Regions from separate parts of the Halomonas sp. TG39a genome, predicted to be linked through region 2. Evidence: riboswitches for the same ligand, from Rfam matches in the RefSeq annotation. Region 2 holds a riboswitch; the other holds the start of a gene.
The links. Region 2 has a riboswitch for thiamine pyrophosphate ahead of U738_RS20015 (sodium:solute symporter family transporter). Riboswitches for the same ligand answer to the same signal wherever they lie in the genome.
Positions count from the first base shown of each region.

Region 1: it holds a riboswitch for thiamine pyrophosphate, as region 2 does, so the genes downstream of both, thiM (hydroxyethylthiazole kinase) here and U738_RS20015 (sodium:solute symporter family transporter) in region 2, are expected to answer to the same signal.

Region 1 is NZ_JQLV01000001.1:3,818,698-3,826,395, forward strand. It holds gene U738_RS17200 (DoxX family protein) at 13-438, opposite strand; gene U738_RS17205 (LysR family transcriptional regulator) at 520-1,437, opposite strand; gene thiE (thiamine phosphate synthase) at 1,434-2,066, opposite strand; gene thiM (hydroxyethylthiazole kinase) at 2,056-2,865, opposite strand; TPP riboswitch at 2,889-2,987, opposite strand; gene U738_RS17220 (hypothetical protein) at 3,042-3,386, opposite strand; gene gloA (lactoylglutathione lyase) at 3,623-4,159, shown strand; gene U738_RS17230 (DUF6164 family protein) at 4,169-4,537, shown strand; gene U738_RS17235 (cupin domain-containing protein) at 4,534-5,199, opposite strand; gene ampC (class C beta-lactamase) at 5,303-6,469, opposite strand; gene U738_RS17245 (LysR family transcriptional regulator) at 6,631-7,503, shown strand; gene U738_RS17250 (metal ABC transporter solute-binding protein, Zn/Mn family) at 7,528-7,698, opposite strand, start outside.
Region 2 is NZ_JQLV01000002.1:397,045-404,742, reverse strand. It holds gene U738_RS20035 (zinc-binding metallopeptidase family protein) at 1-656, opposite strand, end outside; gene U738_RS20030 (CoA-acylating methylmalonate-semialdehyde dehydrogenase) at 934-2,433, shown strand; gene U738_RS20025 (hypothetical protein) at 2,504-3,196, opposite strand; gene U738_RS20020 (peroxidase-related enzyme) at 3,377-3,979, shown strand; TPP riboswitch at 4,056-4,163, shown strand; gene U738_RS20015 (sodium:solute symporter family transporter) at 4,153-5,526, shown strand; gene U738_RS20010 (sensor domain-containing diguanylate cyclase) at 5,598-7,022, shown strand; gene corA (magnesium/cobalt transporter CorA) at 7,048-7,698, shown strand, end outside.

The DNA.
Region 1 (7,698 bases), on a different contig from region 2:
AGGTGTTAGGTGTTAGGCGAAGCGGCGGCTTAACACCCAGGGGCCGCTGCCCAGGCCCGCTTGCACGATTAACGCCAGCGCCCAGAACACCGGGAATTCCCAACCGCCGCCGGCATTTGAAAACATCCAGCCGTTGCCAAGATGCACCCAGGCAGCGCCAAGCAGCACTGGCACCAGCGCCAGGCTCACCCAGCGGGTATATACGCCAAGCAGCAGGGCGATGCCGCCGCCGACTTCGGCAGCAATGGTCAAGTAGGCCAGAAATCCAGGTAAACCCAGTGATTCAAAATAGCCGACGGTGCCCGGCAGGGTAAACACAAACACCTTGAGCAAACCGTGAGCGAGGGCCATTACCCCCAAGGCAATACGCAGTAGCGAGATAGCATGGGGCTGTAAAGAGGGCTGTAGAGAAGGAGTGGCGTGAGTAAGGGTTGTCATAGAAGTAGCTTCCATCGAGTGGTTGATGGCGCTACTTTACCGCCGGATCATATCGAGATAATCAGCATATTTTGCACATCACTATTGCGTAATTGGCGACAATCCGATGTTCTGCTCCCAAACCGGTGGATCGCCCCACGCCTCGGTGAGCAGGTCGATAAAGCGCTCCACCTTGGCAGGCAGGTAGCGCCGGGCGGGGTAGAGCGCGTGAACATCGAGCCGCACCGTTGGCTCATGGGTCAAAATGGGCACTAAACGCCCGCTGGCGATACTCTCCGTGACCAGAAAGCTGGGCTGCTGAGCGATGCCTAAGCCCGCTTCTGCGGCGTGGGTGAGTACATCGCCGTTATTGCTTTCCAGCGGGCCACTGACCGTCAATGACTGTGTGGCAATCTGCCAGTCAGCGCTGTGCTGGCCGCTGCGATAGCGTAGGCAGTGGTGGTCGGCAAGGGCCTTAACGCTGCGGGGTTCACCGTGGATGGCAAGGTATTCAGGTGATGCGCAAAACAGCAGGCGGCAACGGGTTAGGCGGCGTGCCACTAAACTTGAATCAGGCAAGCTGCCGATACGAATGGCGACATCATACCCCTCTTCCAACAGATCAACGCGGCGGTCGTTCAGATCCAATCGCACTTCAAGCGCTGGATGGGTCTGCATAAATTGGGCAACGAGAGGCGCCAGGTAGCGAGTGCCAAAACTCATTGGCCCATTCACGCGTAGCCGTCCACGCACATCGCTGGTGCCTTGGCCTACTTCGGCGGCGGCTTCATCGAGCGCTTGCAGCACCCCTTGGGCGCGGGCTAAATAGCGCTCCCCGGCTTCCGTGAGATGCAGCCGTCGCGTAGTGCGCTGTATCAGTCGCGCACCCAGTGTCTCTTCCAGCGCCATGACCTGGCGGGATACGCGGGTGCGCGAAATATCCAGCGCTTCGGCAGCCCGGGTATAGCTACCCAGCTCGGCTACCCGCACAAAAGCGACGATGTGCTCTAACTGGTTCATGACGCCGAAACAGCTTGGAAAACCTGAAATGTCCGTGCCGCCTGGTAGGGGTCGGGTTGGCCACAAATGGCCGAGATCACCGCTAGGCCGTTCGCTCCCGCGCGCTGCACGCTAATCGCATGGTTGGCTTTCAGCCCGCCAATGGCCACGCTGGGCAGCGGGCACGCCTTGACCAACGACGCCAGGCCGCCAAAGCCGATGGGCTGGGCATGATCCTGCTTACTCACGGTAGCAAACACCGGGCCAATACCCACATAATCGAGTAACTCCACCGGTGCAGCTTCTAGCTGGGCGAGGGTGTTGATCGACAGGCCAATAATCGCCTGCTCACCTAACAACCGACGCGCCTCTTGAACGGCAGCGTCGCTCTGGCCAACATGCAGGCCATCCGCTTGGCTTTCCAGCGCCACCTGTAAACGGTCATTAATGATCAGCGGCACACCGGTACCCGCCAGCACCGCTTTAAGCCGTTTGGCTTGGGCTATCATCTGTTCATCGCTGGCGTGCTTATCACGCAGCTGCACGATGGTGACGCCGCCTCGTACCGCTGCCTCAACCGTCTGCTCCAAGCCAATGGCGTCGCACAGCGCAGCGTCGGTGACTAAATAAAGCGATAGATCAAACGGCATGGATAGCCTCCAACTGGGCATGGGTGGTGAGGTCGTCAGGGGTGAGTTGATAGAGCGCATCCAACAGTGCGACCTGGAAGCTTCCAGGCCCCTGGGCGCTGCTGCCCGCCCGCTCACCAGCGACGGCAAAGCAGGCCAGCGCGGCTGCCGTTGCGCCCAGTAGGGCATCGCGATTGGCAGCCACAAATCCCGCCACTAGTGCGCTCAGCCCACAGCCCAGCGTTGTTACACGGGGCATCAACGGGTGACCACCGTTAATACGGTAGTGTTGCGCACCGTCCGTTACCCAATCACTTTCGCCGGTCATCGCGACAATACAGCCGTGTTTTTGCGCTAATGCTACCGCTGCATCTACGGCTTGGTCGGTGGCGGCGGTAGCATCCACGCCGCGCCCTTGGCTGGCTAAACCGTTAAGGGTAAGAATTTCTGACGCGTTGCCACGAATCACGCTGGGTTTAGCGGCGAGCAGTTTCGCGCACAGCGTTTGGCGATAGCGCGTGGCGCCAACGGCGACGGGATCCAATACCCAAGGAATTGCGTGTTGATCGGCAGTCGCTGTGGCGGTCAGCATCGCATCGGCCCAGTGGGAGGAGATCGTGCCAATATTGATCGAAAGCCCCGCGGAAATAGCCGTAAACTCGGCGACTTCTTCAGGCGCATGCAGCATGGCGGGCGACGCGCCGGTGGCGAGCAGCAGGTTGGCAGTGCTGTTCATGGCCACATAGTTGGTTATGCAGTGAACCAGAGGTGTCACTGCGCGCAGCGTCTCTAGGTAATCGCCAAGCGGGCGTAGGGTCATAGCATCCTCCCGGCAGGGAGGTGGTAAGCGTTACCACGACTCCCTACGCCGGTGTTATCCGGTTCAGGTTCAAAGGGTGCTTCTCAGCCCGCCGGTAACGGAGGGCGCCCCTGTCGAATGATTACTATCCTTGCCTGGAGTAGCCCTGTAAAGCCCCGAATGCGGACGATGGCCCTCTAGCGAAACGAAATACGTGTACCGTAGGTGAGCATTTCGTCAGGCGTTATGGCTTTCCCCTCTACCCCGATCATCTCGTCGCCGCACTGGTCAGCGAAGGTCAGTACGCCGTGGGTCAGGCCCAGTTGACCTAGGGTGTCGCGTATCTCGCCCGTGCCCAAAAAAGTGCTGACATGGCCCTTGTTGTCGCTCAGGTCAGACACGCCGTTGGCGTGATGAAAACGCACTTTGTAGATGCCATCCATGGATTCAACCTCCACAATCGGCGAAAAGCCGTTGTGCAAGGCATTAGAAAGTTGCTTTAGCGTCAACTGGTCACCCAGCGTCATATCAATCGAACTCATGGAAAACTCCTGGACGGCGCCGTCAATGTGAAGCGTCGCTCATGTGGCAGGAACTGCTTTTTGTAAAGCTTATGAATAATAAGTGTAGGGGTTTTGTTTATGATTGCCAGTACGCTTATGGATAGCGTAATACGACGCTGCCTATGTACTTGTAAGGGCTGGTATTATGACCCTAAAGACCCCATGGTAAGCGGTATGTAAGGTGCAATGATCGACATCAACGACAGGAGGGCGAAATGAGTTTTCAAGGCGAGCAGCACCCCGGCGTCGTCGCCACCCCACCCCAAACCCAAGGGTTTCGCTTAAACCACACCATGCTGCGGGTGAAAGACCCTGAGCGCGCGTTGGCATTCTACTCAAACGTGTTTGGCATGCAGGTAATGCGGCGGCTGGATTTTGAAGAGATGCAGTTCTCGCTGTATTTCCTGGCTAGCTTGGAGCCCAGCGACAGCGTGCCGGAAGATGCGCAAGCGCGTACCGCCTGGACCTTCAGCCAGAAAGGGCTGCTGGAGCTGACCCACAATTGGGGCACCGAAGACAAGGATGACTTTGCCTACCACGATGGTAACGCCGAACCCCAAGGCTTCGGGCATATCTGCTTTAACGTGCCGGATTTAGCGGCGGCTCAAGCGTGGTTTGACCAGCATGATGTCACCTTTGTGAAACGCGCCGATCAGGGCAAGATGAAAGATGTTATCTTCGTTAAAGACCCGGACGGCTACTGGATCGAAGTGATTCAGGCAGACCTGATGGTGGGGAAGAGCGACTCTTGAGGCACGCCAATGGCTGAACTACTGTTCCGGCTGCGCCACGTTACCGACGAAGAAGCCATGGAGGTGCGTGACCTGCTGGCCGCCCATGGCTTTGATACCTACGAAACCCAGGCGGGGTTTTTCCGCCTGGGGGTCGATGCTATTTGGCTGCGCAACCCGCATCAGCACGACGCAGCCATCGCGGCGTTAGAGGCCTATCAGGCGGAGCGCCTGGAGCGTGTCCAACGGGAACATCAGGCGGTGGTTGAGCGGGGCGAGCAGATGACGCTATGGAAACGCCTAGCAGCCCACCCCCTGCAGGTAGTGCTGGTGCTATTAGCGGTGACGCTGATTGTCGCCCTCACGCTTTTGCCGTTCCTGGGGCTGTCGCGGGCCTAAGCTGCTGGCAGGTGGCCGCGCTTGAGGTACATCATCACACCATCATCACCGGCGGTTAATGCCGGTGCCGCACCGCTGGGGTAGCGGCACCAGGTGCCCGCCGTGTAGCTTTGCTCTCCATCGCTCAGCGTGCCTTCCAGAACCAAAAACTCCAGACCGCCCAGCAGCGTGGGGTAGGCAATGGAAGTGCCCGCCGACCAGCGTTCCAGGCTGGTACGTTCCTGCTTGTAAGTGTGCAGCATTTTGTAGGCGATGCGCGGGCGCCGGTCTGGCTGCCAGGGCAACCGGTGGGCAGGTACCGCCAGTTGGAGCGTGTCGTTGGGGTCAAACTGGTGCAGTTTGACAAAAATCAGCGCGCCTTCCTCGCCAATGTTTGGCGTATGGCCGGTGCCGATGGGGTTTCTGAGGTAGCTGCCCGCCGCGTAGCGCCCATGTTCATCGGCGAACACGCCTTCCAGTACCAGAATCTCTTCGCCACCGCCGTGGGTGTGCCGCTCAAACTGGGTGTTAGGGGCATAGCGAACAAGGCTGGTGGCGCGGGCAACTTCATCGCCAATGCGGTCAAACATCATGCGCTCTACCCCCGCACTGGGGGAGGCAACCCACTGATACTCTTCCGGGGTAACACAGGCAAAGTGGCTAAAATCGGCGTTTAAACGCATGGGAAAGGGCTCTTCGCAGTGAAGGTTAGTAACGGGGAGGGGTGATAGTCTCCTTATCGACAGCGAAAATTGCAACAAAAAAGCCGCCCGAAGGCGGCGCCGGTTATGGGGTTTCAGTTAATGCGGTCAGGATATGGTGGGCAGCTTCGATACGCGCCTGGTTGGGGTAGTTGCGGTTGGCCAGTAGTACAATGCCGATTTGTTCGCTGGGCACAAAGGCCACATAGCCGCCAAAACCGTTGGTGGCGCCGGTTTTGTTGTAGAACGCCTCCTGCCTGGGGGCGAGCGGCGGGGTTAAGCGGTTGGCGGCGTTGGGCTCCAAAATCATCTCAAGGGAGTTGCCCGCCAGTAACTGCTCAAGCGTCACCGGGTAGGCGTAGCTTTCCCAGCCCAGCCCTTGGGTCATATCGCCGAACTCAAAGTAGCCTGTGCGCGTGGCTGCCAAGGCTTGGCGGAGTGGCTCGTCGTCGAGCCCTGGCGCCTCCATGTGCGCCTCCACAAACGTCAACACGTCGGCGGCTGTGGATTTCAAACCGTAAGCTTGGGCATCCATCATGCCTGGGTTGACCCGAATGGGCTTATCCTCTTTTGAGTAACCGTAGGCGTAGTGATCCTGCTGCGATTCCGGTACCTGGTAATAGCTATGCTCAAGCCCCAACGGGGCGAACAGCGCTTCTTCCATCAGCATCTCGAACGGTTGACCAAGGCGTTGGGCAGTTAAATAGCCCATCAGGCCTATGCTCGGGTTGGAGTAGAGCCGATGGCTGCCGGGGGGAGATTCAGGCTGCCACTGGCGATAGTAGTCGAGCATTTGCTCTTCGTTTTGTACCGCATCGGGGAACTGCAGCGGAAGCTCACCTGCCGTATAGGTGCCCAGTTCCAGCAGCGTGATCTCATCGAAGGCACTGCCTTCAAGGGCGGGCAGGTACTGGCTGGCCGGGTCGGAAAGCGAAAGCACACCGCTGGACTGGGCATAGCCCGTTAACGCCGCCGTGAAGATCTTGCTGATCGAGCCAAGTTCGAACAGTGTCTCATCGGTGACCGGAGTACCCGCTTCTTGGTCGGCTTCTCCATAATTAAAGTAATGCTGTTGGCCACCGATACTCACAGCGACCGCCATGCCTGGAATACGGTGCTCCGCCATCAAAGGCGCAATAGTGTCGTTTACCAGCGCCTCGATGTCTGCGTTTTCAGTCGCATCAGATGCCCAGGCAAAGCTGCCGATGAGAAGAGAACCCGTCATGATAAGCCCGGAGTTTGCTGCTAACATCTTACCCATACCAGTATCCTGTTGTGATTAGCATTGAGTGAAAGCTGGGTGGTCTCACCCGCCGTAAAGAGCGTGACAGTGGTTAATTTACGGCGTGCTGTGTAGATTAACAAACAGCGATATTTTGCCCGAGCCATTAGAAAAATTTGGGGGTCAAGGTGGTGCGTCCCTACCTACCGTTAAAAGCACTGCGCGCCTTTGAAGCGTCGGCCAGGCATTTAAGCTTTACCCGAGCATCTGAAGAGCTTTACGTCACCCAGGCCGCGGTTAGCCATCAGGTGAAGCTGCTCGAAACGCAGTTGAAGGTGCCGCTGTTCAAGCGCTTGCCTAGAGGGCTAATGCTGACTCAGGAGGGTGAGCTGCTGCTGCCGGTATTGAAGAGTTCATTTGATCAGATCTCCCACACACTGGAACGGGTGGGCGAGAGCAGCTACCGGGAAGTGTTAAATGTTGGAGTGGTCGGGACCTTCGCTGTCGGCTGGCTGCTGCCAAGGCTGGCAGATTTTAAGGACCAATACCCGTTTGTCGATTTGCGCCTTTCCACCCATAACAACCGGGCGGATATTGCGGGTGAAGGGCTCGATTTTGCTATCCGCTTTGGCACCGGGGCCTGGCACGCTACCGCGGCGCAGCCGCTGCTACCGGCGTCACTTTCGGTCATGTGCACGCCGACCATTGCTGCCCGGCTTAACACGCCAGCCGATCTATTAGGCGAGACCTGGCTGCGCTCTTACCGTGCCGATGAGTGGACAGAGTGGCTATTAGCGGCGGGGCTGCCGCGCAGCTTTGCGATGACTAACAGCATTGTGTTCGACTCTTCCATCGCCATGGTGGAAGCCGCGATACAAGGGGCAGGCGTGGCGCTGGCGCCACCGCTGATGTTCCCCCGTCAACTGAACAGCGGCGCGCTGGTACAGCCTTTCGACACCGCTGTCAGCCTGGGAGGGTACTGGTTGACTCGCCTGCAGACACGCCCGGAAACCCGCGCTATGGCCTCTTTCCGGGAGTGGCTACTCACCGCGATTAACGCCTGAGCAGCGCTTGGTTATCCGGCCCGCTTAGTGGCTATGCTCGTCATGGTCATGGTCATCGTGCTCGTGACTGTGTTCATGATCGTCATGACCGATCTCTTCATGGCCATGCTCTTCATGATTGCCAGGCTGGGCCAACGCATCGTGCAGCACCTGGGCATTGTGGCGCATCATCCCCAGGTAGGTGCTGGCTTCGCC
Region 2 (7,698 bases):
TCTTCATCGCGATCCTTAACCAATACGTCCCAGTAGTAGTGGCCAATTTCATGGCGGAAGTGGCCAATCAAGGTGCGGTGGGACTCGTTCATATCGACCCGTAAACGCTCGCGCTCAACGTCGTCGGCCTCTTTGACGTTAATGGTGATATGACCTGCCGCATGGCCGGTATACACTTTCTCCTGGTTGGCGGTAGAGCGCCATAGTCCTTGGTCAGGCAGGGCATCAGCCATAAAAGAGAAACTCAACGGCACTGCAATAGCATCCTCTTGGGTGCCGTGGGGTAGTTTCAGTAAATCAAGGGTATGAAACAGACGCCGTTTGGCCGCCTCAAGTGCTGCCCAACGCTCGCGGTTACCATCAATAGTGAGATCGGGGATCATGGCGTTATAACGGCAGCAGTCGCATAGCGTATCCGCTTGGCCGTGTTCCATTACCACCATACGATTGCACACGTTCTCAACAGCGTAGTTGTGACACTTCATCAGCGCCGTATCACAACCTGGGTAGATGCAGCGATAGCCGCCGTTATCCAGAGGGGCAACGGCAACGATATTGCTGCAGGCAGGACACCAGCCGACCTCTGACTGGCAGCTAAGGCAGTGGGTGTTTTCATAGAAAAGCGGATTGCCACAGCGGCAGTTGAAAGCCTGCATAAATAATTCCCTGTGTTTAAACACGAGCGTTCGCCATGTGCGATCCGCGAGGCTGCGGCACACTGATAGGCCGAAGCATAGCCAGCCCTGTGACACATTGGAAAGGCTAATTGATATCCTGCCGCAGATTTTGTTGACTCATGCGATACTTGGTTGACGTTAACGTCAACTTGCTGCTATACCCTGTACTCTTGCCTTACCGCGAAGCACTTTTTAATACCGCATTTTTATAACAACCACAGCCATAACAATCACAATTAATAATAGGAGCAACGCTATGTCTGTTCGCGAAATTCCCATGTATATCGATGGCCAGCCCGTGCAGTCGCAAAGCCAGGAGTGGCGCGATGTGGTTAACCCCGCCACGCAAGAGGTGGTAGCGCGGGTACCGTTCTGTACCACTGACGAAGTGGAGCGCGCTATCAGCAGCGCTAAAGAGGCGTTTAAGGAGTGGCGAAAAGTACCGCTGGGTAAACGCATGCGCATTATGCTCAAGCTTCAGGCACTGATTCGCGACAATACCGCAGAGTTGGCGGCGCTGATCACCGAAGAGCACGGCAAAACGCTTCCCGATGCGGAAGGGGAAGTTGGCCGGGGCTTGGAAGTGGTGGAGCATGCCTGTTCGATTACCTCGCTGCAGTTGGGTGAGCTGGCGGAAAATGCCGCTAACGAGGTGGACGTTTACACTATGCACCAGCCGCTTGGGGTGGGCGCCGGTATTACTGCCTTTAACTTCCCGATTATGCTGCCGTGCTTTATGTTTCCACTGGCGATTGCCACTGGTAATACCTTCGTTCTTAAACCCTCCGAACAGGATCCCAGTTCCACCATGCGCTTAGTGGAGTTAGCCCACGAAGCCGGTGTCCCGGCAGGCGTGCTCAACGTGGTGCACGGTGGCCCTGATGTAGCCAACCAAATCGCTGATCACCAGGATATCAAAGCGCTCTCGTTCATCGGCTCTACCCATGTGGGTTCGCTGCTGTATAACCGTGCAGCGGCAGCGGGCAAGCGCATGCAAGCAATGATGGGGGCCAAGAACCACTGCGTGGTCATGCCCGATGCTAATCGTAGCCAAGCGATCAACAACCTGCTGGGCTCAGCCTTTGGCGCGGCGGGCCAACGCTGCATGGCAAACTCTGTGGTGGTGCTGGTGGGCGAGGCGCGTGAGTGGCTGAGCGATATCGTTGATGCGGCGCGTGAAATGAAAGTCGGCCCGGGCACCCAACGCGATGCGGATTTAGGCCCGCTGGTATCACCAGCTGCTCGTGACCGCGTGCTGCGTTTAATCGATGCGGGGGAGCAAGAGGGTGCCAAACTGATGGTCGATGGGCGCAATGTTCAGGTGGAGGGTTATCCCAACGGCAATTTTGTCGGGCCGACTCTGTTTGCTGACGTAAAGGCGGATATGACCATTTACCGGGAAGAGATTTTTGGTCCCGTGCTGTGCGTGGTGAGTGTTGAAACGCTGGATGAGGCGATTGCCTTTATCAATGCCAACCCTAACGGCAACGGTACCTCTATCTTTACAAACTCGGGTTGGGTAGCGCGCCGCTTTGAAACCGATATAGACGTTGGCCAAATTGGTATCAACGTGCCAATTCCGGTGCCGGTTGCCTATTTCAGTTTCACCGGCTCGCGGGCTTCGAAACTAGGTGATTTAGGCCCTAACGGTAAGCAGGCGATCGCGTTCTGGACACAAACCAAAACGGTGACGGCACGTTGGTTTGAGCCGGAAAACGTATCCAGCGGTATCAACAGCACCATTTCGCTTGGCTAATTGAAGCGATTTTAACTGCCGCACATCGGCCCGGCTTTACGCGGGGCCGATGAACCCGATGGCGCAGGGCTTAAAAGTTATCAAACAGAGGCAAGCTCTCTTCAAGCAACTGCTCGATCGGGTCAAGCTGACTTTCGTGTAAAACTAACAGTGACTGCCCGTGCATAAATTCATTAGCGGGAGGCACCAGAAGCGCAAACTCTCCCTCTTCAAGGTGAAACTCATGTATTTCGCGCATACCCAGTGGTGTCATGCATTGAGAGCAGCGATAGTTGTCATCTTCACTGTAAATAAGGCGATGATACATTTTAAACAACGTATAGAGGGCTAAGCCGCCTTCAAACGCAGGCCAGCGCGCTGGGGTCTCGCGAATTTCGCTGGAGAGGTCTTGGCCCTCGGCTTCGGCGCCTGCAATCGCATCGGCTAGCGGGGCAGCAAGAATGGCATCTTTGTCGGCAGGTAGCGGCGTGTTGTGCTTAGAGGCGTGTTCAAAATCTTTCACCGCGCGCTTAAAGTCAGCCACCCCACCGAGAGGGTAGTCGACATGCTGGAGGTCTTCGGGTTCAAAGCCGCCGTTTTCCCAGCCATGGATAACGCGTAGGGTCATTTGACCACGTGTCATTGGGCGGGCAAGTAACATATGCAACATGATACGAATATGCAGCTGACGCTCATCGGTATCATTTTCAAATGCTCGGTAAGGGTCAGCAAACAGCTCGTTTAGACGACCGGGTGTATGTTCCTTGGCTTCGTTATGGCTCATAGCGGTTTCCCTTTGAACGAGCTATTTATATTTTTAGGAGGAGGTCGCAATTCTGCTTAGGTTAGTAAGCCAGTATGGCGAGAGAAGCAACTAAATAAAAGTCTCTTCATTTAGCTTTTTGTTATCCATCGGCTAAACCGTTTTTACCAGATATTTAAATTTAACAATAAAGAGGTGAGTATGTCTGCATCGTTGAGTCGTTTTAATGTACCTGAAACATTGGATGGCCTGCCGGAAGATATTCGCAGTACCATTTTGGCCGTGCAGGAAAAAGCCGGGTTTGTGCCCAATGTCTTTCTGATGCTGGCCCATCGCCCCGCTGAGTTCCGAGCTTTCTTTGCCTATCACGATGCGTTGATGGAGCGCGAATCGGACACCCTAACCAACGTTGAGAAAGAGATGATTGTGGTCGCTACCAGTGCGCGTAACCGCTGCTTATATTGTGTGGTCGCTCACGGAGCATTGGTGCGTATTTACAGTAAAAACCCGCTGCTCGCAGATCAAGTGGCGATCAACCATCGCGTGGCGCCGATTAGTGAGCGCCACCGGGTGATGCTCGATTTCGCCATGCACTGTGCTGTTGATGTCGGTGAAATGACCGATGAGTGGTTCACGCGCTTACTGGAAGTGGGCTTTAGCCAAGAGGACTGCTGGGATATAGGCGCCATAGCGGCATTTTTTGGTTTGTCGAATCGGTTGGTTACATTGGCGGGCACGCCGCCTAATGAGGAGTTTTACTTAATGGGGCGTGTGCCTCGCTCAAGTGCGACCATTACACCTTAAACTTTACTAAGCTGTGATTCTGATTGAGAATAGTTCCTGAATCAGTGTTAACACCGTTCTTAAGCGTACCTACATTCACTGTCGCCAGGGGAGCCCCTACTCAAAAGGGCTGAGATGCGCACTGCGCAGACCCTGGAACCTGATCCGGTTAGTACCGGCGGAGGAAGCGCGACATGCTTTACCTGACGTCAGCCGTGCTTGGCGCGGCGCTGTGCTGCTTTGCTTTTTTAGGCCTACGTGCTCGCTGGGTGGATGGTTCACTTGACGACTACGTCACCGCCCGCAACTCGCAAACGGCTTCTACCCTGGGGCTCTCCTTTCTTGCTTCCGGTATGGGCGCATGGATACTCTTTGCGCCCCCCGAAATAGGCGCCTTTGTCGGCCCGCTAGCCCTTGCTGGCTATGCGCTAGGCTCTGCATTGCCATTTATTGTCTTGGGACTGTATGGGCCGAAGATTCGCCGTGCGTTGCCGGAGGGGCGCAGTATCGCCGAGTTTGCTGAAGCGTGCTATGGCCCTGGTGTACGGCGCTGGGTAACCCTGGTCTCCATCGCCTATATGGCGTGTTTTTTAGCCGCTGAACTCACCGCCATTGGGGCCATCACCGCGCTGCTTTCCGATGTGCCGCCCGCGCTGGTGATTATTGGTGTGGCGCTTACCACGCTGATTTATACCGCGGCGGGCGGGCTGCGTGCCAGCCTTGCCACTGACCGTTGGCAGGCGTGGCTGTTGCTGGTGCTGCTGTGTGTGGTGGGTGGCATGGCCCTATGGCGGTTGCCCTCTATACCCAGTGAGGCTGCACTCCCGTCTATTCCTATCACCAGTGCGCTCAGCGTAGCGTTAACGCTAGTGATCGCGGTCACCGCCGCTAACCTTTTCCACCAAGGCTATTGGCAGCGAGTATGGGCCGCTCAAGATAATCAAAGCTTGGGGCGCGGCGCCTGGTTAGGCGGCGCGATGACAGTCGTGGTAGTGATGGTGATTGGCGGTCTAGGCGTGTTGGCAGCGATGAGCGGTGTGCCGCTCGGCGAGCCCCCAATGCCATTTTTTGCTCTGTTAAGTGAAGCCCCCGTTTGGCTGACGTTACCTGCCTTGGTGTTGGCGGTGACCTTAGTGGCCTCCAGCGTTGATACACTTCAAAATGGTATTGCTTCGCTCGTGGTGGCACGCAGCGAGCAGCAGGGCGTTTCGCTGGTGGCTGCCCGCTGGGTGACGGTCGTCGTGATGATCCCGGTGGTAGTGATTGCCTTGCAGGGCCTGTCGGTACTGCGGCTATTCTTGATTGCTGACTTGCTGTGTGCCGCTATTGTGGTGCCTGTGCTGCTCGGCTTATGGCAACGCATGACGCCGATGGCGGCCATTATGGGTGGTGTCGCCGGTTTGCTGGGGGCCATTTTGCCTGGTTGGTTAAGCCAAGGAAGCCTGGTGGCCGGGGTAGTGGGCGCCAGTTTTCCGGGTAGTATCCCTACCTTGGGGCCGTTCGTTGGTGCGTTAATCGCCTCAACGCTCACAAGTGTACTACTCGCATGTTTAACCAAGAAACAGTGAGTGTTGGGCAGTAAAAGGCTGATCGCGTTATGCTGGTAGCTACACACCTACCCTGAATGGGTGACATAACAATGAGCTACCCTACAGCATCGAATGAAGAGGCGAGATTAGCCGCTCTTTACGAGCTTGACCTACTTGATACACCTGATGAACCTGCGTTTGATCGCGTCACCCGGCTGGTGACCAAGCTGCTGCATGTGCCTATCTCAACGGTGACGTTGATAGATGCTAAACGCCAATGGATAAAATCACGTGTTGGCGTTGAGGCTCGTGAGACACCCCGAGATGTGGCTTTCTGCGCTTATACCATTCAGGGCACAGAACCATTGATCATTAACGATGCCCGACAGGATCCACGCTTTGCAGACAATCCGTTTGTGAAAGCTGTCGACGGTATTCGCTTTTATGCGGGTATTCCGCTTAGTACGACCAAAGGCCTGACGCTAGGCTCTCTCTGCGCAATCGACACGAAGCCGCGTGCGATCAGTGATCAAGAATTGACGGCTCTGCAAGATTTGGCGGCGATTGTCACTGATGAAATTCATTTGCGTGAGCGACTGGTATTAGAAAAGAAAAGCGCCAAGGTATCCCAGCAAGCACTGAATGAGTTACACCGAAGTATGGAGTGCCAAATCGAGCGGCGTACCAACGAACTCAATCTCGTTATCGAGTCTGCCTATGACGCCTATATCAGTCTTGATGCACAAGACGTCATTCTGGATTGGAATCGGGCGGCTGAAATGATGTTCGGTTGGCCACGCAAAGCGGCGCTGGCTAAGCCAATCACACAGCTTATTTTTCCCACTGGGCTGCCTGCCGCGAATGATCGGGCGGCTATTGAGTTTACCGCGCACCGTTACGATGGCAATGAACTGCCCGTCGAGGTGCGCGTCAAAAAATTGGTGATTGAAGGGCGTGAACGGCGCAGCCTTTTTATCCACGATATTACCGAGCGCCAGCAGCTGGAGCGCCTGCGTAATCAACAGGCTCGTGAAGATGTATTAACCAAATTGCCTAACCGGCGAGCCCTAGATGAACGCTTACCCGAAGCAATGGCTCGCACACGGCGCAGCCAGCAGCCGTTAGCCGTTCTGTTTATGGATTTGGATGGTTTTAAGGCGATTAACGACGCCCATGGGCATGCCAAGGGCGACGATCTGCTACGTGTGATCGCTAAAAAATTAGTGAAAACGATACGTGAAACCGACTATATAGCCCGCTGGGCCGGGGATGAGTTTGTCGTCCTATTGGAGGGCAGTGAGCCCACGGCAATCGAGCAGTTGGCTAATAAATTAGTCAAGGTGGTGGAAGAACCGATGATTGCTGGAGATGCGGCGTTAAACGTCAGTGTGAGTATTGGTGTCGCGCTATATTTGCCCGCCAGCGCCGAGACAGCCAACGAACTGCTTAAGCGCGCCGATGTGGCTATGTATGAAGCCAAGCGCTCTGGAAAAGCCCAAGTACGCATTGCCCTGTCTGTTGATAACGCTAGTTAAGACCTGTAGATATTCAAGGATGACCATGATTCGGACTATTCTGACCACGCCTGAAGGCGAGACCCGTGAGGGCGATGAACACCTGATGACCGTATGGCAATCCACGCCAGGTAGCCATATATGGATCGATATGCAGGGGGAGTCCCAGCAGAGCGAGCGCAAAATTTTAGAGGCGTTTGAGTTTCATCCCATGGCCATTCAGGATGCTCACAAAGAGCGCCATCCGCCTAAAATTGAAGAGTTCGACAACCATACGCTGATTATTTATCGCGGCATCTCCTCCTTCGATGCCGAACTGAACTACCTGCCTCAGCAGGTTTGCTTTTTTGTGGGTGAGCGTTTTTTGGTTACGCTTCATCCTGGACAAGCGCTCTCCATTGAGCGCCTTTTCAACGAGCACGGTAAAGCCCTGCTGGCCCACTCGCCTGAACACGTCGCGCTGCGGATAATGTATATTTCAGCGGGCTTTTATATTGACAGCTTGCTCGAATTTGAAACGGCGTTAAGCGATCTTGAAGACGAACTGCTGGAAAATGGTAATGATGTGCTAATGCGCAAGATCATCACTTACCGTTCCCGGCTGGTTAAGATGCGCCGCATCTTTAGCTACCACCAGGGTATTACCCAGGAACTAACCGCTTATGACTACGAGCATTTGCCTCGGGAAGATAGCGAA